One region of the Pseudomonas sp. FW300-N1A1 genome, then DNA from elsewhere that is predicted to be linked to it. Evidence: predicted binding sites of a transcription regulator. Region 1 holds the regulator's gene; each other region holds the start of a gene.
The links. Region 1 encodes sigma-54, which starts transcription at its own class of promoters, with help from an activator protein. Its sites were predicted from a motif close to ANTGGCATNNANNTTGCTNT; they were not measured.

Region 1 (8,100 bases):
GTTTCGGCCAGGTCATGGGAAACCACGATGCTGGTAATCCCCAGGGCGTCGTTGAGCAGACGGATCAGGCGTACCAGTACGCCCATGGCGATAGGGTCCTGGCCGACGAATGGCTCGTCGTACATGAGAATACGCGGATCCAGGGCAATGGCACGGGCCAGCGCCACACGACGCTTCATGCCACCGGACAGCTCATCGGGCATCAACTCGATTGCGCCACGCAAGCCCACTGCCTCCAGCTTCATCAATACGATGTCGCGGATCATTTCTTCCGGCAGTTGGGTATGAATACGCAACGGGAATGCGACGTTCTCGAACACATCGAGGTCGGTGAACAGTGCACCGCTCTGGAACAACACGCCCATGTGCTTGCGCGCATCGAACAGATCGCTACGCGACAGCTTGGGCAAATTCTGCCCGTTGACCCACACTTCGCCACCGGAAGGACGCAACTGCGCGCCCATCAGGCGCAACAGCGTGGTTTTCCCGCAGCCGGAAGGTCCCATGATGCCGGTGACCTTGCCGCGTGGAATGCGAATATCGACATTGTTGAAAATGCTACGCGCGCCGCGCTTGAAGGACACTCCCTTCAGCTCGACCGCGTAGGCGTTATCGGCACTCATCTAAACTCCTTGCGATGCAAGCCTCTCACTCGGACGCTGCGATCTCTGGCGAGAGCACATACTGCCCGGGCAGGCCGAACTGGCGACGAACTATATCACTGCCCGCCCTTGGCGCCCAAGGACGAAGACCGCTGCATTCAGCTTCAATTAAGGTTGATAGCCGCTAATCAGAGAGTTCCGGTGACACAGACCGCAGAAAGCATGACGAACTAACGTGAGCGAATGGCCCATTACAGCTATAATCGCCACCTTTTCATTCAGCTAAACGAATTCAGACATGAGCCAGTCCAGCGACCTGATTCAATCGGCACAACGTACGATCCGCCTCGAGCTTGAAGCCGTAAAAGGCTTGCTACCCCATATCGACGCTGATTTCGTACGCGCGTGCGAGTTGATTCTGGCCAGCAAGGGTCGCGTGGTAGTGGTCGGCATGGGTAAGTCCGGGCATATCGGCAGTAAAATTGCCGCGACCCTGGCCAGCACCGGCACCACAGCATTCTTCGTACACCCCGCCGAAGCCAGTCACGGCGACATGGGCATGATCACGCGCGACGACGTCATCCTCGCGCTATCGAACTCCGGCTCCACCAACGAAATCATTACGCTGCTGCCGCTGATCAAGCGCTTGGGCATACAGCTGATCAGCCTGACCGGCAATCCTGACTCGCCGTTGGCCAAGGCCGCCGAGGTCAACCTCAATGTCCACGTCGAACATGAGGCCTGCCCGCTGAACCTGGCGCCAACCTCATCGACGACTGCCGCCCTGGTCATGGGCGATGCGCTGGCGGTTGCCCTGCTGGAAGCGCGCGGCTTTACGGCGGAAGACTTCGCTTTTTCGCACCCCGGTGGCGCACTGGGCCGCCGTCTGTTGCTCAAGGTGGAAAGTGTCATGCACGCCGGGGACGAGCTGCCCTGTGTCGCGCGCGGCACCCCGCTCAAAGACGCATTGATGGAAATGACCCGCAAGGGCCTGGGCATGACCGCGGTACTGGAGGCTGACGGGAAACTGGCCGGGATCTTCACTGACGGCGACCTGCGCCGCACCCTGGATCGCAGCATCGACATCCACAACACCACCATCGACACCGTCATGACCCCTCACGGCAAGACCGCCCGCGCCGACATGCTGGCCGCAGAAGCCCTGAAAATCATGGAAGACAACAGAATCAACGCATTGGTAGTGGTGGACAAGGACGATCGCCCCGTTGGCGCCTTCAACCTGTCCGACCTGCTGCGCGCGGGAGTCATGTAATGAACACCGACCTGCTGCAACGCGGCAAAAACATCAGGCTGGCCGTGTTCGACGTCGATGGCGTCCTGACCGATGGGCGCCTGTACTTCCTCGAAGACGGCAGCGAGTTCAAGTCGTTCAACACCCTGGACGGCCAGGGCATCAAAATGTTGATGGCCACGGGTGTAACAACGGCCATAATCAGTGGTCGTAAGACCCCGCTCGTCGAGAAGCGCGCAAAAAATCTCGGGATTCCCCACCTGTTTCAGGGGCGCGAGGACAAACTGGTCGTACTCGACAGCCTTCTCGCGCAGCTGGGCCTGAGCTATGAGCAGGTTGCCTATCTGGGTGACGACCTGCCTGACCTGCCGGTGATTCGCCGTGTCGGCCTGGGCATGGCCGTCGCCAACGCTGCAAGTTTCGTTCGCGAACACGCCCACGGCACTACCCTTGCCCGTGGAGGCGAAGGTGCAGCACGCGAATTTTGCGAATTGATTCTACGCGCCCAAGGCAACCTTGAAGCCGCCAACGCCGCGTACCTGTGAGCCATTTATGCTGAGCAAAAAGTTTCGCAACATATTGTTTTTCGGGGCCATTGCCGCGCTGCTCGCGGCTGTTGGCTATTGGAATATCAGTCCAGAACGCTTTCTCGACAAGCCGGTAACGGTGGTCAACGAGAGCGAGATCGACTTCTATGCAACCAACGCCCATAGCGTGCAGTACCTGCCCGACGGCAAGTTGCAGTACGAAATGACCTCCGACAAGGTCGAGCACGTCAAGGCCAGCGATGTGACACTGGTGACCAAGCCGGACCTGCAGCTGTATCGCGGCACCGAGTTTCCCTGGCACGTCCAGAGTGAGCGTGGCGAGGTCAACCCTGGCGGCACCGAAGTCGAACTGATCGACTCGGTACGCATTGCGCGCACCGACGCAAAGGACCGCGCGATGATCATTACCAGCAGCCGCATGACCGTATTCCCGCAGCAGCAATATGCGCAGACCCAGCAAGCCGTTAGAATCGACGGTGCTGGCGGTGTATCGACGGGGACCGGCATGAAAGCGTATTTGAAAGAAAGCAGGATACACCTGCTATCGAACGTAAGAGGACAGTATGAGGCTCGTTAAAACCCTCCCTATTTTGCTCAGTCTGGGCGCAGCACTGGGAAGCGTGAGCGCCTGGGCTCTGCCGAACGATAGAGATCAACCTATCCGCATTCAGGCCGACGACGCACAGCTGGACGACAAGAACGGCATCGCCACTTACAAAGGTGACGTGATCATCACCCAGGGCACGATGAAGGTCACCGGCAACACCGTGACTATCACTCGCACAGCGGCTGGCGATATCGACGTCGTGACCTCGGTGGGCAACCTGGCCTACTTCGAGCAGATGCAAACCGCGGGCGACACCAAGCCTGTCCAGGGTTATGGGGTGACTATCCAGTACCACGCTTCGCAAGACCGCGTCGTGCTGATCGATCGCGCCAAAGTCGTCGACAAGGATGGCAACATCACCCAAGGCGAGAAAATCGTCTACGACACCAACAAAAAGCTCGCCAGCGCCGGTCGCGCGACGGGCAGCAAGGTCACCGAACAACGCCCGCGCATCGACATGGTGATTCAGCCTAAAAAGAAAACCGACGAGCAAAAGGCCCCTTAAATGGCAACTCTGAAAGCCCAGCATCTGGCCAAGAGCTACAAGAGTCGCCAGGTCGTGCGTGACGTCAGCCTGTCGATCGACAGCGGCCAGATTGTTGGCCTGCTAGGCCCGAATGGCGCCGGCAAGACCACCTGTTTCTACATGATCGTGGGCCTGGTCCAGGCCGACCAGGGACGCGTGCTGATCGATGACCTGGACGTCAGCCACCAACCCATGCACGGGCGTGCACGGGCGGGCATCGGCTATCTTCCGCAAGAAGCGTCGATCTTCCGCAAACTGTCGGTCGCCGACAACATCATGGCCATTCTCGAAACCCGCAAGGAACTCGACAACGCCGGTCGGCGCAAGGAGCTGGAAAGCCTGCTTCAGGAATTCCACATCAACCACATTCGTGAAAACCTGGGCATGAGCCTTTCCGGCGGTGAACGTCGCCGCGTGGAAATCGCACGCGCGCTGGCCACGGCACCGAAGTTCATCCTGCTCGACGAACCCTTCGCCGGCGTGGACCCTATTTCGGTAGGTGACATCAAGCAGATCATTCACCACCTCAAGGCCAAGGGCATTGGCGTACTGATCACGGACCACAACGTCCGCGAAACCCTGGACATCTGCGAAACGGCCTACATCGTCAACGACGGCCAACTGATCGCCGAAGGCGACGCTGAAACCATCCTGGCCAACGAGCTGGTCAAGGAAGTGTATCTGGGCCATGAGTTCCGCCTCTAGGCGCCGAGGCGCCTGGAGAGTTGCCGGGGCGTAATGTCAATGCGGTCGTGAATGTTTTTATTGTCTCAACGCTCTAGGCAAACACTTCAGTTTCAGGCATATAATTTGCTTATGTTTGGCGCTTCGGCGCCCTGTAGTGGATGGCGCATGTGCGCCGGCGAATAAGGTGTTAAGCCCCAGCCATGAAACCATCGCTAGTCTTGAGAATGGGCCAGCAGCTGACGATGACACCGCAGCTGCAACAGGCCATCCGCCTGCTCCAATTGTCGACCCTGGACCTGCAACAGGAAATCCAGGAAGCATTGGAGTCCAATCCAATGCTCGAACGTCAGGAAGACGGCGACGACTTCGATAACGCCGATCCAATGGCGGACAACATCGAGCAGAAACCCAACACCGAGATCCAGGAACCCTCCTACCAGGAAACCGCCCCCACGGTGGATAACCTTGAAGAGGGTGAATGGAACGAGCGCATTCCCAACGAACTCCCCGTCGACACCGCCTGGGAAGACGTTTACCAGACCAGCGCCAGCAGCCTGCCCAGCAACGATGACGACGAGTGGGACTTCACCACCCGCACATCGGCTGGCGAGAGCCTGCAGAGCCACCTGCTCTGGCAATTGAACCTGGCGCCGATGTCCGACACCGACCGCCTGATCGCCGTCACGCTGATCGACTGCATCAACAATCAGGGCTACCTGGACGAAACCCTCGAAGAAATTCTCGAGGCCTTCGACCCGGAACTGGACATCGAACTGGACGAAATCGAAGCCGTCCTGCACCGCATCCAGCAATTCGAGCCTGCCGGCATCGGCGCCCGCAACCTGGGCGAATGCCTGCTGCTGCAATTGCGCCAGTTGCCGGCCAAGACCCCGTGGCTGGCCGAAGCCAAACGCCTGGTCACCGACTACATCGACCTGCTTGGCAGCCGCGACTACAGTCAGTTGATGCGCCGCATGAAGCTCAAGGAAGACGAGCTGCGCCAGGTCATCGAGTTGGTGCAGAGCCTCAATCCGCGCCCTGGCTCGCAAATCGAGTCCAGCGAAGCCGAGTACGTGGTGCCCGACGTCATCGTACGCAAGGACAACGAACGCTGGCTGGTGGAGCTCAACCAGGAATCGGTGCCACGCCTGCGCGTCAATCCACAGTACGCCGGCTTCGTCCGCCGTGCCGACACCAGCGCCGACAACACCTTCATGCGCAATCAGTTGCAGGAAGCCCGCTGGTTCATCAAGAGCCTGCAAAGCCGCAACGAAACCCTGATGAAAGTGGCCACCCAGATCGTCGAGCACCAGCGCGGCTTTCTCGAGTATGGCGACGAGGCGATGAAACCGCTGGTCCTGCACGACATCGCAGAAGCCGTTGGCATGCACGAGTCGACCATTTCACGGGTGACCACACAAAAATTCATGCATACCCCGCGCGGTATTTATGAACTGAAATATTTTTTCTCCAGTCACGTCAGCACCTCCGAGGGCGGTGAATGCTCGTCCACAGCGATTCGCGCGATCATCAAAAAACTGGTTGCCGCGGAAAATCAGAAAAAGCCGTTGAGTGACAGCAAGATCGCTGGTTTACTGGAGGCACAAGGCATTCAGGTAGCCCGTCGTACCGTCGCCAAGTACCGCGAGTCCCTCGGGATCGCGCCTTCGAGCGAACGCAAGCGATTGATGTAACGGGCCAGGCCACCGCGTTCCAGGGTGTATTCGATTTTTCGGAAACATCCTAGTGGCAGGCAACTCAGCCTGCCGCCTTATGCACTGGCAACGAAGGAGAAGCTGTATGCAAGTCAACATCAGTGGACACCAACTGGAAGTGACCGAACCTCTGCGCACCTACATCGGCGAAAAACTCGACCGATTGGAGCGGCATTTCGACAAGATCACCAACGTGCAGGTCACGATGAATGTCGAGAAGCTGTTGCAGAAAATCGAAGCCACGCTGCATATCCCCGGCGGAGAAGTGGTTGCCAATGCCGAGCATACGGACATGTATGCCGCCATCGACCTGCTGACCGACAAGCTGGATCGCCAACTCAAAAAGCATAAGGAAAAGACCCAGAGCCTCCTCCAGGGCGCGACCGGTCGTTAACACCCCCAACCCATGATCCGACTTGAAAGCATCCTGACCCCCGGCCGTTCCCTGGTGAACGTGCCGGGCGGCAGTAAAAAACGTGCCCTTGAACAGATAGCCAACCTGATCGCCCGGGAAGTCCCGGAGCTGGAGATGCAGGATGTCTTCGAGAGCCTGATTGCCCGTGAAAAACTCGGCTCGACCGGTTTTGGCAACGGCATCGCCATTCCCCATTGCCGCCTCAAAGGTTGCGAGTCGCCCATCAGCGCCTTGATGCACCTGGACGCGCCTATTGATTTCGACGCCATCGACGGCGCGCCGGTCGACCTGCTGTTCGTCCTGCTGGTCCCCCAAGCCGCCACCGATGCGCACCTGGAACTGCTACGCCAGATCGCCAGCATGCTCGACCGCAAGGAAGTCCGCGATCGCCTGCGCAGCGCCACCAGCAGCGAAGCCTTGTATCAGGTTGTCCTGGACGAGCAAAACGGTCACTAACCATGCGCCTGATCATCGTCAGCGGCCGATCCGGCTCCGGTAAAAGCACAGCCCTCGATGTACTGGAGGACAACGGCTATTACTGCATCGATAACCTGCCAGCCGGGCTGCTACCGGAATTGGCCGAGAACGCCCTGATCCACAACGAATTGACCCAGCCACTGGTGGCGGTGTCCATCGACGCGCGTAACCTGCCGAGCCACTTGACGCGCTTCCCCGAGTTGCTGGAAGAAGTCCGCGCCCGGCACATAAAATGCGACGTGCTGTTTCTGGACGCCGACGAAGAGACCCTGCTCAAGCGCTTCTCGGAAACCCGCCGTCGCCATCCGCTGAGCAGCGCCAACCGCTCGCTGGCCGAAGCCATTCAGGATGAGACCACCCTGCTGGGGCCGATAGCCGACCTGGCGGACCTCAAGGTCAATACGACCAACCTGAACCTCTACCAGCTTCGCGACACCATCAAGCTGCGCCTGCTGAACCAGCCGGAGCCAGGCACCGCGTTCCTGGTGGAGTCTTTCGGGTTCAAGCGTGGCATGCCAGTCGATGCCGACCTGGTATTCGATGTGCGCTGCCTGCCCAACCCTTACTGGAAGCCGGAACTGCGCGCCCAATCCGGGCTGGACCAACCGGTTGCCGAGTACCTGGCTGCCCAGCCGGATGTTGAAGAAATGTTCCAGGACATTTCCAGCTACCTGCTCAAGTGGCTACCCCGCTTTGCGGCGAGTAATCGCGCCTACGTCACCATTGCCATTGGCTGTACCGGTGGGCATCACCGCTCCGTCTACCTGACCGAGCGCCTGGGTCAACTCCTGCAAAAAACCTTGAAGAACGTCCAGGTTCGCCACCGCGACCTTAGCTAAAGGATTCACTCCGCGATGCCTGCTCTGGAAATTGAAATCATCAACAAACTGGGCCTGCATGCCCGCGCCTCCGCTAAGTTCGTGGGTGTTGCAGGTCAGTATCCCTGCCAGATCAAGGCTGGCCGCAGCCCCGAAAGCATGGTCGATGGTAAAAGCATCATGGCAATGATGATGCTGGCGGCCGGCAAAGGCACCAGAATCCACCTGAAGACCGAAGGTGAGCAAGAGCAGGAAGCACTGGACGCGCTGGTGACATTGATCAACAACTTCTTCGACGAAGGCGAGTAAGCGCACACCTCTTTGGTGAACAAGCTTGTGTGGCGAGGGAGCGTGCTCCCGCTGGGCCGGGCTGGCGCTCCAGTGCGCAGCGCCCCTGGAACCCTCCCGCGACGTGTGACAGGTGCAGCGCCTCTACGCCATTCAGCCCAACGC
Region 2 (8,100 bases), on a different contig from region 1:
CCAGTTGCAGGCCGTTGGTGATGTCCCCGTCAAAACGCAGCTTGCAGCCGGTTGCCGAAATGTCCAGCAACTTGCCGTTCAACGGCGCCTTGAGTTTTTCGCCCGCCAGTTCGATGTTGACCAGTTGCGCCAGTTTCAAGGCAGCACGAAAGGCATTGCGACGCTGGTGGTACACCACTTCATCGGGCAGCGTGCCACGGTAACAGCGGTCACCCGTGGATTCGTCGATGGTCAACAGGCCGTTGCTTTCCCAGGCAATACGTACGCCTTCGTGAAAGCCTTCGATGCGGAAAGGTTCGCCCGCCAGCAGGAAGCGCTCGCCATCGCGGGGGATCATTTCGTCCAGCGCGAGCATGTTGCTCTCGCGATCCACTTCGACCAGATAGCTCTGGAAACGCTGGCTGCGTTCATGGAACGTAATGATCAGGGGATCGTGGCTCTCTTGCAGCATTCGCAGATGACCGGCGATTTCCAAAGGGGTCGCAAGCACCTTTGGTGGCTGCGGAGCATCTTCCGCGTTTGAGGCGTTGAACACGGCTTTTCAATCTCCAGGCAGGATACGGTCACACGCAAGGCTGGCATTCTGCCAGCATGTTTGGCGCCTTCATAGGGCGCACTGAATGATGGGGTCAGGCCTGACTGAGTGGGCGAGGCTTCACCAGCATGGCGGTTGATCCGCGAGCGTCGTAGAGGGTTGGAGACTCGCCCCCGTTGAGGATCCTCAACTGATGGGCGGTGCTGGCTTGTTGCACCAGGATCGAGCGGCCATTGCGCTCATTGGCGACCTGGCAGTCTTCGAGTAGTTGATTGAGCACATCGCTTTGCGCCAACAGTTCCTGGCCAATGCCGGAGTGGGCGGCGAGTTGCTCCAGGCCGCTGCGGTCAGTCGGCAGGTTGAGGCTGGCCAGCACTTCGCTGCGCCGGCGGCCATGCTGCTCCAGCAGAATGATCAGGCCTTGCTTGCGGGCCAGAATGGCCTCCAGCAGCGGCATGTCGCGACCGTGCAGGGCAAGGGATTCTTGCTGCAGCAAATCCAGCAACTGTTGCGCTGGAGCAAAATCGTCGGTGATCAGTTGCAGTAAATTAGTATCGTGCATGGCTGGCCTTGGGTTTTTAGCGTCCAAAAGCCCTGGCGCCGGCCGTCGGCTAGCGCTGGGCTTCGAAGTTGAGCAGTTTGCTGGCGACGCGGTTGCTGTCGACTTTATAACTGCCATCGGCAATGGCGGCTTTCAACTCGGCCACGCGGGCCTTGTCGACGGCAGGCTCTTCGCGCAGCGTGTCCGTGATCTTCTGCAACTGCTGAGCCTCGTTGCTGAGGTGTACCGACTCCCCGCTCTGGCTGGCCCCGACCTGTTCGGTCTGGGTCGACAGCGGCACGGTTTTGGCGGCTTCACCGGTTTCCTGGGTGGCGCCGGTACGCGAACTGCTCGTGAGCGTGGGTGCGCTGTTTATGCGGCTGAAATCAATGACCATAGTAAAAAAACCTCTGGGAATTTGGACGCTTGCCATGTTTTCGGCCAATCCCGAAAAAACTTTAGGCTCATTTATCCATGAGCGCGGGCGCGTCGGCATTTGCCCTGCGTGAGGCACAGTTTAGGGAATGGGTCGATTACGCGCCAGTGCTCTACATGGCGACCTCTACCTGGCCGGGCGCGGTCACTTGCGCTTTGATCACCCGTTGAGAGTTCAGGTTCTTGACCCGGATCTGCTCGTTCAAACCGCCATTGGCCAGAGCTTCGCCCGGCATCCGTACGCTGAGGGTTCCGCTGCGGGCGGTGATCACGACCTGGTCGCCCTTGCGCACGACTTCTGCCTGCTCCATGTGAACCAGGGTAATGACCTGGTCATTGACCATGGATCGGACAAGTTTTTGCCCGATCGCCTGATCCACGTTCGTCAGGTACCCCTGGTTGATCAGGCTGATGTCGCGCTCGCGCAGCATCACGTCGAAAGGCTCGATGATCCCGGCGCGCTTGAGGGGCCGGGTGGTGGTCACGACCTCGCGGAACAGGTGGACCTGGGCGGGGACGAAGACTGTCCAGGGGGCGCCGCCGTCACACCGCACCCGCACCGTGACGCGTCCCAACGGCTTGGCGGGGCTTTCCAGCGTCGCTGTCAATTCCTTGTCGCACATGGGCATGCGCAAGCGCGGGTCGAGTTGATTGACCTCGATTTCATAGCGGCCTTCGGTTTGACTGGTGGCCAGATAGTCTTCTACGGTGAATTCAAGAAAGCCCTGAGTGACGCCGATAAGTAGATCAGGCAAGGTAACCGGGTCGGCAAGGGCAGGGCTGCCAGCATTGAAAACACACGCCACCGCAACCATGCAGCGCCATCGGCGGCAGGTTGAGGTCAGGCGTCGGAATAATGTCGTGTTCACGTTCATGGCAGTTCAAAAGCAAGCGCCGTGCCGTTTAGTGATGAATGTGCGTCGCAACACACTTAGCGTTGGTGTAGGAGTCTGGGCATGGCTGGTGTAATGGATGCAGTAAACCAGCGCACGCAACTGGTAGGGCAGAATCGCCTGGAGCTGTTGTTGTTCCGTCTCGACGGCCCACAGCTCTACGGGATTAACGTTTTCAAGGTCCGGGAGGTGCTGCAATGCCCGAAACTGACCGTGATGCCCAAATCCAACCCTGTCGTGTGCGGTGTCGCCAGTATTCGGGGGGCGACCATTCCGATTCTGGATCTGGCCATGGCCACCGGGTCGGGCGGGTTGAAGGATCAAAGTAATCCCTTTGTGATCATCACGGAGTACAACACCAAGACCCAGGGCTTCCTGGTGCGCTCGGTGGAGCGCATCGTCAACATGAACTGGGAGGAGATCCATCCGCCACCCAAGGGCACGGGACGCGATCACTACCTGACCGCTGTGACTCGAGTCGACAATCAGTTAGTCGAAATCATCGACGTGGAGAAGGTGCTGGCGGAAGTGGCGCCCACACCGGAGGCGATTTCCGTCGGCGTGGTGGATGTCGAGACTCAGCACAAGGCGTTGTCCTTGCGAGTGCTGACGGTCGATGACTCGTCGGTGGCGCGCAAGCAGGTTTCGCGTTGCCTGCAGACGGTGGGGGTCGAGGTGGTCGCGTTGAACGACGGTCGCCAGGCGCTGGATTACCTGCGCAAGCTGGTCGAGGAAGGCAAGAAGCCGGAAGAAGAGTTTCTGATGATGATTTCCGACATCGAAATGCCTGAAATGGACGGCTACACCCTCACGGCCGAGATACGCAACGACCCTCGCATGCAAAAGCTTCATATCATCCTGCATACTTCGTTGTCGGGTGTGTTCAATCAGGCGATGGTCAAGAAAGTCGGTGCCGATGACTTCCTGGCCAAATTTCGTCCTGATGACCTGGCATCCCGGGTAGTCGACCGGATCAAAGCAGCAGACATCAGCTAGGGGGCTTTGCCCTTGGCGGTCAACACGATTTAAGAGGCGGCATCATTGTCTACGGGTAATTTGGATTTTGAACAGTTCCGGGTCTTCCTGGAAAAAGCCTGTGGCATTTTGCTCGGTGAGAACAAGCAGTACCTGGTGTCGAGCCGTCTTAACAAGCTGATGGAACAGCAAGGCATCAAGTCCCTGGGAGAACTGGTCCAGCGTATTCAGGGCCAGCCACGCAGTGGCCTGCGCGAAATGGTCGTGGACGCGATGACCACCAACGAAACCCTCTGGTTTCGTGACACCTATCCGTTTGAAGTCTTGAAGAACAAAGTCCTGCCCGAGGCGATCAAGGCCAGTCCCGGCCAGCGTCTACGGATCTGGTCGGCCGCCTGTTCGTCGGGGCAGGAACCGTACTCGTTGTCGATGTCGATCGATGAGTTCGAACGCTTCAACATGGGCCAGTTGCGGATGGGGGTGCAGATTGTTGCCACCGATCTGTCCGGCACCATGCTGAACAACTGCAAGACCGGCGAGTACGACAGCCTGGCCATTGGCCGCGGGCTGTCGCCAGAGCGACTGCAGCGCTACTTCGATCCGAAAGGGCCGGGGCGCTGGGCGGTCAAGGCGCCGATCAAGAGCCGGGTGGAGTTTCGCTCGTTCAATCTGCTCGACAGCTACGCCAGCCTGGGCAAGTTCGACATCGTGTTCTGCCGCAACGTATTGATCTACTTCTCCGCCGAAGTGAAGAAGGACATCCTGTTGCGCATTCACAGCACGCTCAAGCCGGGGGGCTACCTGTTCCTGGGGGCCTCCGAGGCACTGAACGGTTTGCCGGATCACTACCAGATGGTCCAGTGCAGTCCGGGGATCATCTACCAGGCCAAGTGATGGTCGGGTGACAAAAATAGCGGGAGCCCTCGGGGCTAATTCCGATCAGTTAAGCCAAAGACCAGCCGAACATAGTACCCGTGGCGAGGGAGCTTGCTCCCGCTGGGCTGCGTAGCAGCCTCAAAACAGGGCCGCTTTGCGCCCCAGCGGGAGCAAGCTCCCTCGCCACGGGTTTCGTGTTCGGCTTTATTTCTCTTAACTGACCGGCATTAGCCCTTGGGGCTCCCGTTTTTTTGCCCTACACAGGCTTCTGGACGGTCGCGCACTCAGGGTGTGCTGTTGAGGCATTGCGCTGTTCCGGGCGGCAGAAAAGCGGCAGGTGGCGGAAATCGGTTGCCGCTTTTCTGGCATTGCCACGTTGCCGCCGCTGGCAAAGCCCCTGTTTACGGGGTTTTGCCAGCTGGCACGGGGCTTGCTAAGTACCTGATACGAAAAATCAGGTCACCCAAAGGTTTCCGACATGAGCATTAGCTTCGATAAAGCGCTCGGTATCCACCAGCAAGCCCTGGGCTTCCGCGCCCAGCGTGCCGAAGTGCTGGCCAACAACATTGCCAACGCCGACACCCCGAACTACAAGGCTCGGGACCTGGACTTCTCGGCCGTCCTGGCCGCCGAGAACGACAAGCACAAGAACGGCACCTTTGCCTTGAACATGACCAACAGCCGTCATATCGAAGCGCAAGGCCTGAGCAGTGGTGACGAGACGTTGCTGTACCGCACGCCGATGCAACCGTCGATTGACCAGAACACCGTGGACGCGCAGCTGGAGCAATCCAACTACGCCGAGAACTCGGTGAACTTCCAGGCCAGCTTCACGCTGCTCAACAGCAAATTCAAAGGGCTGATCTCGGCCCTGCGCGGAGAGTAATCCATGTCCCTATCCAGTGTTTTCAATATTGCCGGTAGTGGCATGAGTGCCCAGACCACTCGCTTGAACACCGTGGCCAGTAACATCGCCAACGCCGAGACCGTCTCCTCGAGCATCGACCAGACCTACCGTGCCCGGCATCCGGTGTTCGCCACCATGTTCCAGGGCGGCCAGTCGGGCGGCAGCGACTCGTTGTTCCAGAATCAGGAGGCCGCGGGCCAGGGCGTTCAGGTGCTGGGTGTGGTCGAAGACCAAAGCAACCTGGAAGCCCGCTACGAGCCGAATCATCCGGCGGCTGACGCCAAGGGTTATGTGTTCTACCCCAACGTCAACGTGGTCGAAGAAATGGCCGACATGATTTCCGCCAGCCGTTCGTTCCAGACCAATGCGGAAATGATGAACACCGCCAAAACCATGATGCAGAAAGTCCTGACCCTCGGTCAGTGATAAGGGGCAACTCAGATGAGTGTTACCGATACCACAAGCGGCCTGAGCCTCAAGGATATTCTTGCCAATTCCTCGAAGAAGACGGCCACCACCAGCAATGATGGCCTGGCGGCCGCCACCAACAGCACGACCGGCAAAAACGAGCTGGGCAAGGATGCCTTCCTGCAATTGCTGGTGACCCAGCTCAAGAACCAGAATCCGCTGGATCCGCAGGACAACAGCGCATTCGTGGCGCAGTTGGCCCAGTTCAGCAGCCTGGAAGGCATCACCACGCTGAACGAGTCGGTGAACAACATTTCCAGTGCCTTCGGTTCCTCGCAAGCCTTGCAGGCGTCGTCGCTGGTGGGGCGCTCGGTCATTGTTCAGACCGGCTCGGCCTATGTCGACACCAGCAAGAGCATGACCGGCTCGGTGATCGTGCCGGCTTCGGTGGCGTCGTCCACGGTGACCATCACCGACAAGGACGGCAAGGCGGTGAAAACCATCGACCTGGGTAGCCAGCCGCAGGGTAATGCCAGCTTCGTCTGGGACGGCACCAATACGGCGGGCGAAAAAGTCGAGCCGGGTACCTACAGCTTCAAGGCCAGTGCACCGATCGACGACAAGCCTGTCGACCTGATCACTTACCTGCCTGCGACAGTCAACAGCGTGACCGTGAGCCAGACCGGCGGCGAGATGATGTTGAACCTCGCCAACATGGGCACCATCGCACTGTCCAAAGTACAAACTATTGGTCTATAGCGCCGGCTAACGCGGCACAAGGAGTGGAATATGGGTTTTAACGTCGGCCTCAGCGGCCTCTCTGCAGCCAACAAGCAGCTGGACGTTACCGGCAACAACATCGCCAACGTCGGCACCACCGGTTTCAAGTCCTCGCGCGCGGAATTCGAAGACGTCTACTCGGCGACCAAGCTGGGTACCGGCAGCAAGAGCATTGGCAATGGTGTGCGCCTGGGCAACGTTTCCCAGCAATTCAGCCAGGGTGACGTGAGCAACACCGGCAACGTGCTGGACATGGCCATCCAGGGTTCGGGGTTCTTCGTGCTCAACGACAGCGGCTCGCTGACCTACACCCGTGCCGGTACCTTCAGGGTCGACAAGGACGGCTTCGTCACCAACAGCGCCGGTACCGCGCGCCTGCAAGGCTATGGCGTCGATGCCAATGGCAAGATCGTCAACGGTGTACTCAGCGACCTGAGAATCGACCAGTCGAACCTGGCGCCGAAAACCACCAGCACCATTTCCTCCAGTATCAACCTGAACTCGAGCAAGCCGAACATCGATCCGGCCGTGACACCGTTCGACCCGAACAAGCTCGAAACCTATACCGAGATGTTCAGCACACCGATCTATGACAGCCAGGGCAACCAGCACACCATGAACCAGTATGTGGTCAAGACCGGTGCCAATGCCTGGCAGACCTACACCCTGGTGGAGGGTCGTAACCCTGACGGTGGCGCCTATGTACCCGCCGGTACTGGTACGCCACCCGTGACGCCGGGCAATCAGGAGCCGATGACCATGAACTTCGGTTCGGACGGCAAGCTGCTGAGTATCGTCCCGCCAACCTCTGGCAGCCCTTACACGGTGAGCGGCACCTCGATCGTCATGGGCGCGGGTGTCTGGACCCCCGGCACCGTCACCGACGGTGTGTGGGCGGCGAACGGGGCGGTGGGTAACGCCACCGGTATCAGCAACGACCTGACCAAGACCACCCAGTTCAACTCCGAGACGGTACGCAACCTGCCAACCCAGGACGGTTACGCCACGGGCCAGATAACCAACCTGAGCATCGACGGCACCGGCACGCTGTTCGCCAACTTCAGCAACAGCAAGTCCAAGGCCATCGGTCAGGTCTCCCTGGCCAGCTTCAACAACGAGCAGGGCCTGCAGCCGGTAGGCGGTTCGGGCTGGAAGGAAACCTACGCGTCTGGTTTCGCCGCCTACGATACCGCTGAAACCGGTACCCTGGGCTCGGTGGTGTCCAACTCGCTGGAGGAGTCCAACGTCAACCTGACCAATGAGCTGGTGGACCTGATCAAGGGCCAGAGCAACTACCAGGCGAACGCCAAGACCATCTCGACCCAGAGCACCATCATGCAGACCATCATTCAGATGGCCTGATGCCGAAGGGCTGACCGCGCAACCGAAAAAGCCCCTCGTCGAGGCAATGTTGTTCAGTTAGGAAGCGCTTGAAGCGAGTGAGGGCCCCGTGGCGAGCGAGCTTGCTCGCGCTGGGGCGCGAAGTGCCCCCAACAAAGCGACTGCGGTCTTCCAGACCGAACTCGGCGATCGTTTTTGGGGCTGCTGTGCAGCCCAGCGCGAGCAAGCTCGCTCGCCACGGGGGCTGTATTGAGCAACTCCATCCTTAACTGAACTGCATTGCCCTATCGAGGGGCTTTTTCATTGGGGTCGCGAAGGGTCAGCCCATCATGTCCTTGATCAAGCGCTCTTGCTCCATCAGCTCGCGCTGACGGGCATCGATACGTGACGACAGCGGGAAGTTGCTGCC
Region 3 (8,100 bases), on a different contig from region 1:
AGAGTTTGTCTACCAGGGTGGTTTTACCATGGTCAACGTGAGCAATGATGGCGATGTTGCGTAGATTTTCGATCACTTGTGTATCTCGATCAGAGGATTCGGTGTGCTGACAAGTCTTGGCAGCGATTTACAGTAGAGTCAGGCCTTGCCGTTACAGCTTGACGGCAGAGTCGGGGGGCCGGTGACGCAGGCCACAGGCATACAGCCCCGGGCTCTTAGCTCGGTCGATAAACGCGCACATTGGCATGCCCCTCACTGAGCAAATGGTGGGCATGCAGGCGACTCATCACGCCTTTGTCGCAATACAGCAGGTACTGGCGAGTAGGGTCCAGTTCCTTGAAACGAGCGTTCAGTGCATAAAACGGCATCGTTTGTACCTCGACGCCAGCCAATTCCAGCGGGTCGTCTTCAGCGGCATCCGGGTGACGGATATCGATGACGATCTGACCGGCCAGCGCTTCGCTGACTTCTTCAATCTGCAAGTCCTGGCCCAACTCGTCGATCACCCGATCGATCGGCACCAGTTTGGCGTTCTCGAGCGCACGCTCGAGCACGGCCATATCGAATTCTGTCTCTTCATGCTCCACGCGCGGACGCTTGGCGTGGGTCTTGGGGTTCACCGAGATGACCCCGCAGTACTCCGGCATGTGCTTGGCGAAGTCGGCGGTGCCGATTTCGTTGGCCAGATCGATGATGTCCTGCTTGTGACTGGCGATCAGCGGGCGCAATACCAGCTTGTCGGTCACGCAGTCGATCACCGACAGGTTCGGCAGCGTCTGGCTGGAAACCTGGGAAATCGCCTCACCGGTGACCAGCGCCTCGATGTCCAGTCGATCCGCGATTCGGGACGCAGCGCGTAACATCATACGCTTCAATACTACGCCCATATGACTGTTATCGACTTTACCGAGAATTTCTCCCAGCACTTCCTCGAACGGCACACTGACAAATAACACGCGCTGGGAGCTGCCGTACTTCTTCCAGATGAAGTGCGCGACTTCCATCACGCCCAACTCGTGGGCACGCCCACCGAGGTTGAAGAAGCAGAAGTGCGCCATCAGCCCGCGACGCATGATCTGGTAGGCCGCGACAGTGGAATCGAAACCGCCGGACATCAGTACCAGGGTCTGTTCCAGCGCGCCCAACGGATAACCGCCGATGCCGTTGTGCTGGTTGTGAATCACGAACAACCGTTTGTCGCGAATTTCGATGCGGACTTCGATTTGCGGCTCTTTCAGGGAAATCCCGGCGGCGCCGCACTGACGACGCAGCTGGCTGCCGACGTATTTCTCGACGTCCATCGAACTGAATTCGTGCTTGCCGGCACGCTTGCAGCGCACCGAAAAAATCTTCCCGGTCAGCGCCTCGCCGAAGTGCTGCTTGCACTTGGCGACGACGTCGTCGAAGTCGCCCAGCGGGTACTCGTCGACCTGCAGGAAATGCGCGATACCCGGCATGCAGCTCAGGCGCTCAGTCATGTCCTTCAAGGCTTTGGGGTCGGTGACGTGCGTTTCCAGCTCGAGATTGTCCCACACACCGTTCACCACCACAGCCGGGTCCAGATCGCGGAGCACGGCACGGATGTTCTTGGCCAACTGACGGATGAAACGCATCCGTACCGGGCGGCTTTTGATGGTGATCTCGGGGAAGACTTTTACGATTAGTTTCATGAAAACAGCGCGCGCACGGCCAGCCGAAAAAGGGGGGCGCGGATTATAGCGGAAATTGCTCAAGGTTTAACCAGTTAATATGCAGAAGGTTTTCGATGCACCAAAACGGGTCATTTACGGCAGATGGCGCTACATTAGAGGGCGCTATTTTTCGTATTTCAGCGATTTGCGCCTTTATAAGCGTGATATTGGGGCAGAAAACCCAAGTCGGGGCACTGGCATGCAATTTGCTCCCTTGTGAGGCAGGTTGCCTTGGCAGAGTATTCGCGCCGGCATCACCCACATTCCAAGGGCTATCCATTACTAAGCCCGAAGCCACCCGGAGGACACTATGTCGAAGTCGGTTCAACTCATCAAAGATCATGACGTCAAATGGATTGATCTGCGCTTCACGGATACCAAAGGCACTCAGCACCACGTGACCATGCCGGCTCGCGATGCGCTGGATGATGCTTTCTTCGAAGAAGGCAAAATGTTCGACGGTTCCTCCATCGCCGGCTGGAAAGGCATCGAAGCCTCCGACATGATTCTGATGCCGGACGACACCACTGCCGTCCTCGACCCGTTCACCGAAGAGCCGACCCTGATCCTGGTCTGCGACGTGATCGAGCCTTCGACCATGCAAGGCTACGACCGCGACCCACGTGCGATCGCCAAGCGCGCCGAGGAATACCTGAAGTCGACCGGTATCGGCGACACCGTATTTGTTGGTCCAGAGCCAGAATTCTTCATCTTCGACGAAGTGAAGTTCAAGTCCGACATCTCCGGCTCGATGTTCAAGATCTTCTCCGAGCAAGGTTCGTGGATGTCCGACCAGGACGTGGAAGGCGGCAACAAAGGCCACCGTCCAGGCGTCAAAGGCGGCTACTTCCCTGTTCCGCCGTTCGACCACGACCACGAAATCCGTACCTCCATGTGCAACGCCATGGAAGAGATGGGCCTGGTCATCGAAGTTCACCACCACGAAGTGGCGACTGCCGGCCAGAACGAAATCGGCGTGAAGTTCAACACCCTGGTTGCCAAGGCTGACGAAGTCCAGACCCTGAAGTACTGCGTACACAACGTTGCTGATGCATACGGCCGCACCGCGACCTTCATGCCTAAGCCTCTGTACGGCGACAACGGTTCGGGCATGCACGTTCACCTGTCCATCGCCAAAGATGGCAAGAACACCTTCGCAGGCGAAGGCTATGCCGGCCTGTCCGACACCGCCCTGTACTTCATCGGCGGCATCATCAAGCACGGTAAGGCCCTGAACGGCTTCACCAACCCGTCGACCAACTCCTACAAGCGTCTGGTCCCAGGCTTCGAAGCGCCGGTCATGCTGGCCTACTCGGCTCGTAACCGTTCCGCTTCGATCCGTATTCCTTACGTGTCCAGCCCTCGCGCTCGCCGTATCGAAGCCCGCTTCCCGGATCCAGCAGCCAACCCGTACCTGGGCTTCGCTGCACTGCTGATGGCTGGCCTGGACGGCATCCAGAACAAGATCCACCCTGGCGACGCTGCTGACAAAAACCTGTATGACCTGCCGCCTGAAGAGGCCAAAGAGATCCCACAAGTTTGCGGCAGCCTGAAAGAAGCCCTGGAAGAGCTGGACAAAGGTCGTGCGTTCCTGACCAAAGGCGGCGTTTTCAGCGACGACTTCATCGACGCTTACATCGCCCTGAAAAGCGAAGAAGAAATCAAGGTTCGTACCTTCGTACACCCACTGGAATACGAGCTGTACTACAGCTGCTGATCCAGTAGCGCCTGCGCAAGCAGCGTGCCCCTAAAGAGGCCTCCTTCGGGAGGCCTTTTTTGTGGGCTCAATCCAGGCACCTTGATAGAGCGCCTGTTGTATCGAGAAACGCCGGGAAACCATGTGCAACCCTTTCGCGACTTGGGCCAGCCACCCGGCCTGCCTTATGCTGCGAACCAACACCTGCGCATTGGTTGACCTTATGTCTCGCGGTTCTCTGTTGATGTTGCTGCTGATCGCCCTGCCCGCCACTGCACAGATCCATGTGTACACCGACGCTCACGGCAACACCGCCTACAGCAGTCGGCCACCCGATGGCGTGGAAAGCCAGGTGATTGAACCTGCGCCCATGAACACCCTTTCGCTCCCGACATCACCCACCACCGTGCAAGCAGCCCCGCGCACCGAGAACACCCGCGCGTACTCGACACTGGAACTGACCGGCCTGCCCACGCACGAAGCCCTTCGCGCCAACAACGGCACCTTCACCGTTGATGTGCGGATTGAACCGCGCCTGCAGGAAGCCCATCGACTGCGCCTGTTGCTGGACGGCCAGCCCTATGGTCAACCGAGCAACGTACCGCGCCTGCAACTGGTCAACATCGACCGTGGCGAGCACAGCCTCGCCGTTCAGGTACTGGCGGGAGACACCCCGGTGCAACAGAGCCCCGCGATCACCTTCAGCCTGCAGCGGGCGCGCAAACCCTGACGCTCTGACAGGCGGCGATCCGTAACCGCCTCGAAGAAAAAACCAAAATCTTCTTTCTTCTGACGTCATCCAGGTTTACGCACTATATTGGTGCGATTGGTTGCACTCTTGTCACATGACAACCCATTTTGGTTCGAAAATACCCGGCAAAGCTGGCATAGCGCCACGCAACCGAACTTAAAACGCCCGTTTCAGGGGTTTGTTGCTTCTTTTCGGAGCCTTGGTTTGGTTTTTGCATTTTCCTCGCATCAGCGATTTATTCGCGCGCGCAATCCGGGACCGGCCCCGGATTGCCTTGCTCCAAAAGAGGTCCTAATGACCATCAGCGACGCACTGCACCGCTTGCTACTCGACAACCTGACCACCGCGACCATTCTGCTCAATGCCGATCTGCGCCTTGAGTACATGAACCCGGCCGCGGAAATGCTCCTGGCCATCAGCGGCCAGCGCAGCCACGGCCAGTTCATCAGCGAGCTGTTTACCGAGTCGACCGAAGCCCTGAACTCCTTGCGCCAGGCCGTCGAGCAGGCGCACCCGTTCACCAAGCGTGAAGCGATGCTCACCGCCCTGACCGGCCAGACCCTGACCGTCGACTACGCCGTGACACCGATCCTGAGCAATGGCACCACCCTGCTGTTGCTGGAAGTACACCCACGCGACCGCTTGCTGCGTATTACCAAGGAAGAAGCGCAGCTGTCCAAACAGGAGACGAGCAAAATGCTGGTGCGCGGCCTCGCTCACGAGATCAAGAACCCACTGGGCGGGATTCGCGGCGCGGCCCAGCTGCTGGCTCGCGAGCTGCCGGAAGAAAGCCTCAAGGACTACACCAACGTCATCATCGAGGAAGCCGACCGCCTGCGGAACCTGGTGGACCGCATGCTCGGCTCAAACAAGCTGCCGTCGCTGGCCATGTGCAACATTCACGAAGTGCTGGAGCGCGTGTGCAACCTGGTCGAGGCCGAAAGCCAGGGCTGCATCACATTGGTGCGCGACTATGACCCGAGCATCCCGGACGTGCTGATCGACCGCGAACAAATGATCCAGGCGGTACTGAATATCGTGCGCAACGCGATGCAGGCCATCAGCAGCCAGAACGAGCTGCGCCTGGGACGAATCACCTTGCGCTCGCGCGCCATGCGCCAGTTCACCATCGGCCACGTACGCCATCGCCTGGTGACCAAGATCGAGATCATCGACAACGGCCCGGGCATTGCCGCCGACCTGCAGGAAACCATCTTTTTCCCCATGGTCAGCGGTCGCCCGGACGGTACCGGGCTGGGCCTGGCCATTACCCAGAACATCATCAGCCAGCACCAGGGCCTGATCGAATGTGACAGCCATCCAGGCCACACCACGTTCTCGATCTTTCTGCCACTGGAACAAGGAGCCACATCGACATGAGCCGTAGTGAAACCGTGTGGATCGTCGATGACGACCGTTCTATCCGTTGGGTTCTGGAAAAAGCCTTGCAACAGGAAGGCATGACCACGCAAAGCTTTGACAGCGCCGACGGCGTCATGAGCCGCCTGGCACGCCAGCAACCGGACGTGATCATCTCTGACATCCGCATGCCCGGTGCCAGTGGCCTGGACCTGCTGGCCCGGATCCGCGAACAACATCCACGGCTGCCCGTGATCATCATGACCGCCCACTCCGACCTGGACAGCGCTGTCGCGTCCTATCAGGGCGGCGCATTCGAGTACCTGCCCAAGCCGTTCGATGTCGACGAAGCGGTATCGCTGGTCAAGCGCGCCAATCAGCATGCCCAGGAACAGCAAGGGCTGGAAGTCGCCCCGACCCTGACCCGCACGCCGGAAATCATTGGCGAAGCGCCCGCCATGCAGGAAGTGTTTCGCGCCATCGGGCGCTTGAGCCACTCCAACATTACCGTGCTGATCAATGGCGAATCCGGTACCGGCAAAGAACTGGTGGCCCACGCCCTGCACCGCCACAGCCCACGGGCGACCTCACCGTTCATCGCCTTGAACATGGCAGCGATCCCCAAGGACCTGATGGAGTCCGAGCTGTTCGGCCACGAGAAAGGCGCATTCACCGGTGCCGCCAACCTGCGGCGCGGGCGCTTTGAACAGGCCGATGGCGGCACCCTGTTCCTCGACGAAATCGGTGACATGCCGGCCGACACCCAGACCCGCTTGTTGCGGGTACTGGCGGACGGTGAGTTTTACCGGGTCGGCGGCCATGTGCCGGTCAAGGTCGATGTGCGCATCATCGCGGCGACTCACCAGAACCTGGAAACCCTGGTGCATGCCGGGAAATTCCGTGAAGACTTGTTTCACCGCCTGAACGTGATCCGCATCCACATTCCACGCCTGTCGGACCGTCGCGAAGACATCCCGACCCTGGCCAAGCACTTCCTGTCCCGCGCCGCGCAAGAACTGGCGGTAGAGCCGAAGCTGCTGAAAAGCGAAACCGAGGAATACCTGAAGAACCTGCCATGGCCCGGCAACGTACGCCAACTGGAGAACACCTGCCGCTGGATCACGGTGATGGCTTCGGGTCGCGAAGTGCATATCGGCGACCTGCCGCCAGAACTGCTGAGCCTGCCGCAGGATTCGGCGCCGGTGACCAACTGGGAGCAAGCGCTGCGCCAGTGGGCCGACCAGGCACTGGCACGCGGTCAATCGAACCTGCTCGACAGCGCAGTACCCAGCTTCGAACGGATCATGATCGAAACCGCCCTCAAGCACACCGCAGGCCGCCGTCGCGACGCCGCCGTGCTACTGGGCTGGGGTCGCAACACCCTGACTCGCAAGATCAAGGAGCTGGGGATGAAGGTCGATGGCGGGGATGATGACGAGGGGGATGAGGGCTAAACAGCCTTAATCTCTTGTCGGCACTTTAGATCCATTCGCGGGCAAGCCCGCTCCCACATCAGGTTTGCGCAAGCCTGTGGGAGCGGGCTTGCCCGCGATGCTTTTGTGGCCCCCGTGCACCGACTGAATGCAGCGTGAACCGCGATCGCGCACTGCACAGCCCGCTTCATTGCGACTTCGCCACCACCGAAAAACCATCGATAAAATCACCAGAGCCCGTAATGACGGGGCTTTCGCCTGTGCACCCGTTCTTTTATTGCAGCTTGTTAAAACCTGGCACGCCCCCTGCAATAGCTCAGTCACTACCCGGTTTCGGGGACCTTGGTACAGGCAGGCCGGGGATTCCCCTCTTTACACCCGGGGCTCATCACGCAGACCGCGACGAGCCCCTGCCGCTTTGGGGTCCTTGGTACAGGCAGGCCGGGGATTCCCTCTTTATTGCTCCTGGAGATGAATCTCCAATCGCCAGCGATCGTCCACCTCGCTGCCGGCCCAGTCGCCCTTCAATGGCCGGGCCGCCACCAGTGTCAGCAACAGCCCCTTGTCACTTACCCGTACCCGCCAGTTCACGTCCTTGCCATTGAGCCTGAGCTGGCCTTTCTGCGCCTTGCCCTCGGCCTCGAACAGCAGCGCGACGCTACCGTCGATCAACTCGCCGTGCGTCCCGGGTTCGTTGTTGAACCACACCACCAGGCCATCGCCCGTCACCTCGACCTGCTGCAGTTCGGTCGGTTCAGGGCTGGTCAGGCGACCAACCATCAAGCCCACCATCAGGCCGACAATCGCCAGCGAGGCCATTACCCGTGGGAATAGCTTCGGTCGCGAGTCCACTTCAGGCGTAGAATGCTGCCCATCTTTACCTGCGGAGCCGTGCATGTTTCACGTCATCCTTTTTCAACCGGAAATTCCACCGAACACCGGCAACGTTATCAGGCTGTGCGCCAACAGTGGCTGCCACCTGCATTTGATCGAGCCGCTGGGCTTCGAGATGGATGACAAGCGCCTGCGCCGGGCCGGCCTCGATTACCACGAGTATGCCACCCTGCAGCGCCACGCCGACCTCGCCAGCTGTCTGGAAAGTCTCGGCCACCCACGCCTGTTTGCCTTCACCACCAAGGGCTCGCGGCCGTTCCATGACGCCAGCTTCGC

Region 2: flgB (flagellar basal body rod protein FlgB) is a predicted target of sigma-54. The motif match lies at 4,673-4,692, and genes of this name have one in related genera.
Region 3: glnA (glutamate--ammonia ligase) is a predicted target of sigma-54. The motif match lies at 1,885-1,904, and genes of this name have one in related genera.

Annotation. Positions count from the first base shown of each region.
Region 1 covers NZ_JBYTBK010000051.1:18,452-26,551, forward strand. Annotated here, with positions in the region: gene AC3WQN_RS23265 (ATP-binding cassette domain-containing protein) at 1-623, opposite strand, end outside; gene AC3WQN_RS23270 (KpsF/GutQ family sugar-phosphate isomerase) at 901-1,875, shown strand; gene AC3WQN_RS23275 (KdsC family phosphatase) at 1,875-2,399, shown strand; gene lptC (LPS export ABC transporter periplasmic protein LptC) at 2,407-2,979, shown strand; gene lptA (lipopolysaccharide transport periplasmic protein LptA) at 2,966-3,514, shown strand; gene lptB (LPS export ABC transporter ATP-binding protein) at 3,515-4,240, shown strand; gene AC3WQN_RS23295 (RNA polymerase factor sigma-54) at 4,423-5,916, shown strand; gene hpf (ribosome hibernation-promoting factor, HPF/YfiA family) at 6,023-6,331, shown strand; gene ptsN (PTS IIA-like nitrogen regulatory protein PtsN) at 6,344-6,808, shown strand; gene rapZ (RNase adapter RapZ) at 6,811-7,668, shown strand; gene AC3WQN_RS23315 (HPr family phosphocarrier protein) at 7,684-7,956, shown strand; gene AC3WQN_RS23320 (ZIP family metal transporter) at 8,089-8,100, opposite strand, start outside.
Region 2 covers NZ_JBYTBK010000042.1:24,249-32,348, reverse strand. Annotated here, with positions in the region: gene AC3WQN_RS21935 (flagellar brake protein) at 1-535, opposite strand, end outside; gene AC3WQN_RS21930 (flagella synthesis protein FlgN) at 630-1,097, opposite strand; gene flgM (flagellar biosynthesis anti-sigma factor FlgM) at 1,147-1,473, opposite strand; gene flgA (flagellar basal body P-ring formation chaperone FlgA) at 1,625-2,386, opposite strand; gene AC3WQN_RS21915 (chemotaxis protein CheV) at 2,468-3,400, shown strand; gene cheR (protein-glutamate O-methyltransferase CheR) at 3,446-4,273, shown strand; gene flgB (flagellar basal body rod protein FlgB) at 4,734-5,141, shown strand; gene flgC (flagellar basal body rod protein FlgC) at 5,145-5,588, shown strand; gene flgD (flagellar hook assembly protein FlgD) at 5,604-6,329, shown strand; gene flgE (flagellar hook protein FlgE) at 6,360-7,712, shown strand; gene AC3WQN_RS21885 (M48 family metalloprotease) at 8,011-8,100, opposite strand, start outside.
Region 3 covers NZ_JBYTBK010000009.1:41,292-49,391, reverse strand. Annotated here, with positions in the region: gene typA (translational GTPase TypA) at 1-76, opposite strand, end outside; gene thiI (tRNA uracil 4-sulfurtransferase ThiI) at 216-1,670, opposite strand; gene glnA (glutamate--ammonia ligase) at 2,002-3,408, shown strand; gene AC3WQN_RS08980 (DUF4124 domain-containing protein) at 3,611-4,117, shown strand; gene glnL (nitrogen regulation protein NR(II)) at 4,433-5,518, shown strand; gene ntrC (nitrogen regulation protein NR(I)) at 5,515-6,951, shown strand; gene AC3WQN_RS08965 (hypothetical protein) at 7,387-7,827, opposite strand; gene AC3WQN_RS08960 (tRNA (cytidine(34)-2'-O)-methyltransferase) at 7,826-8,100, shown strand, end outside.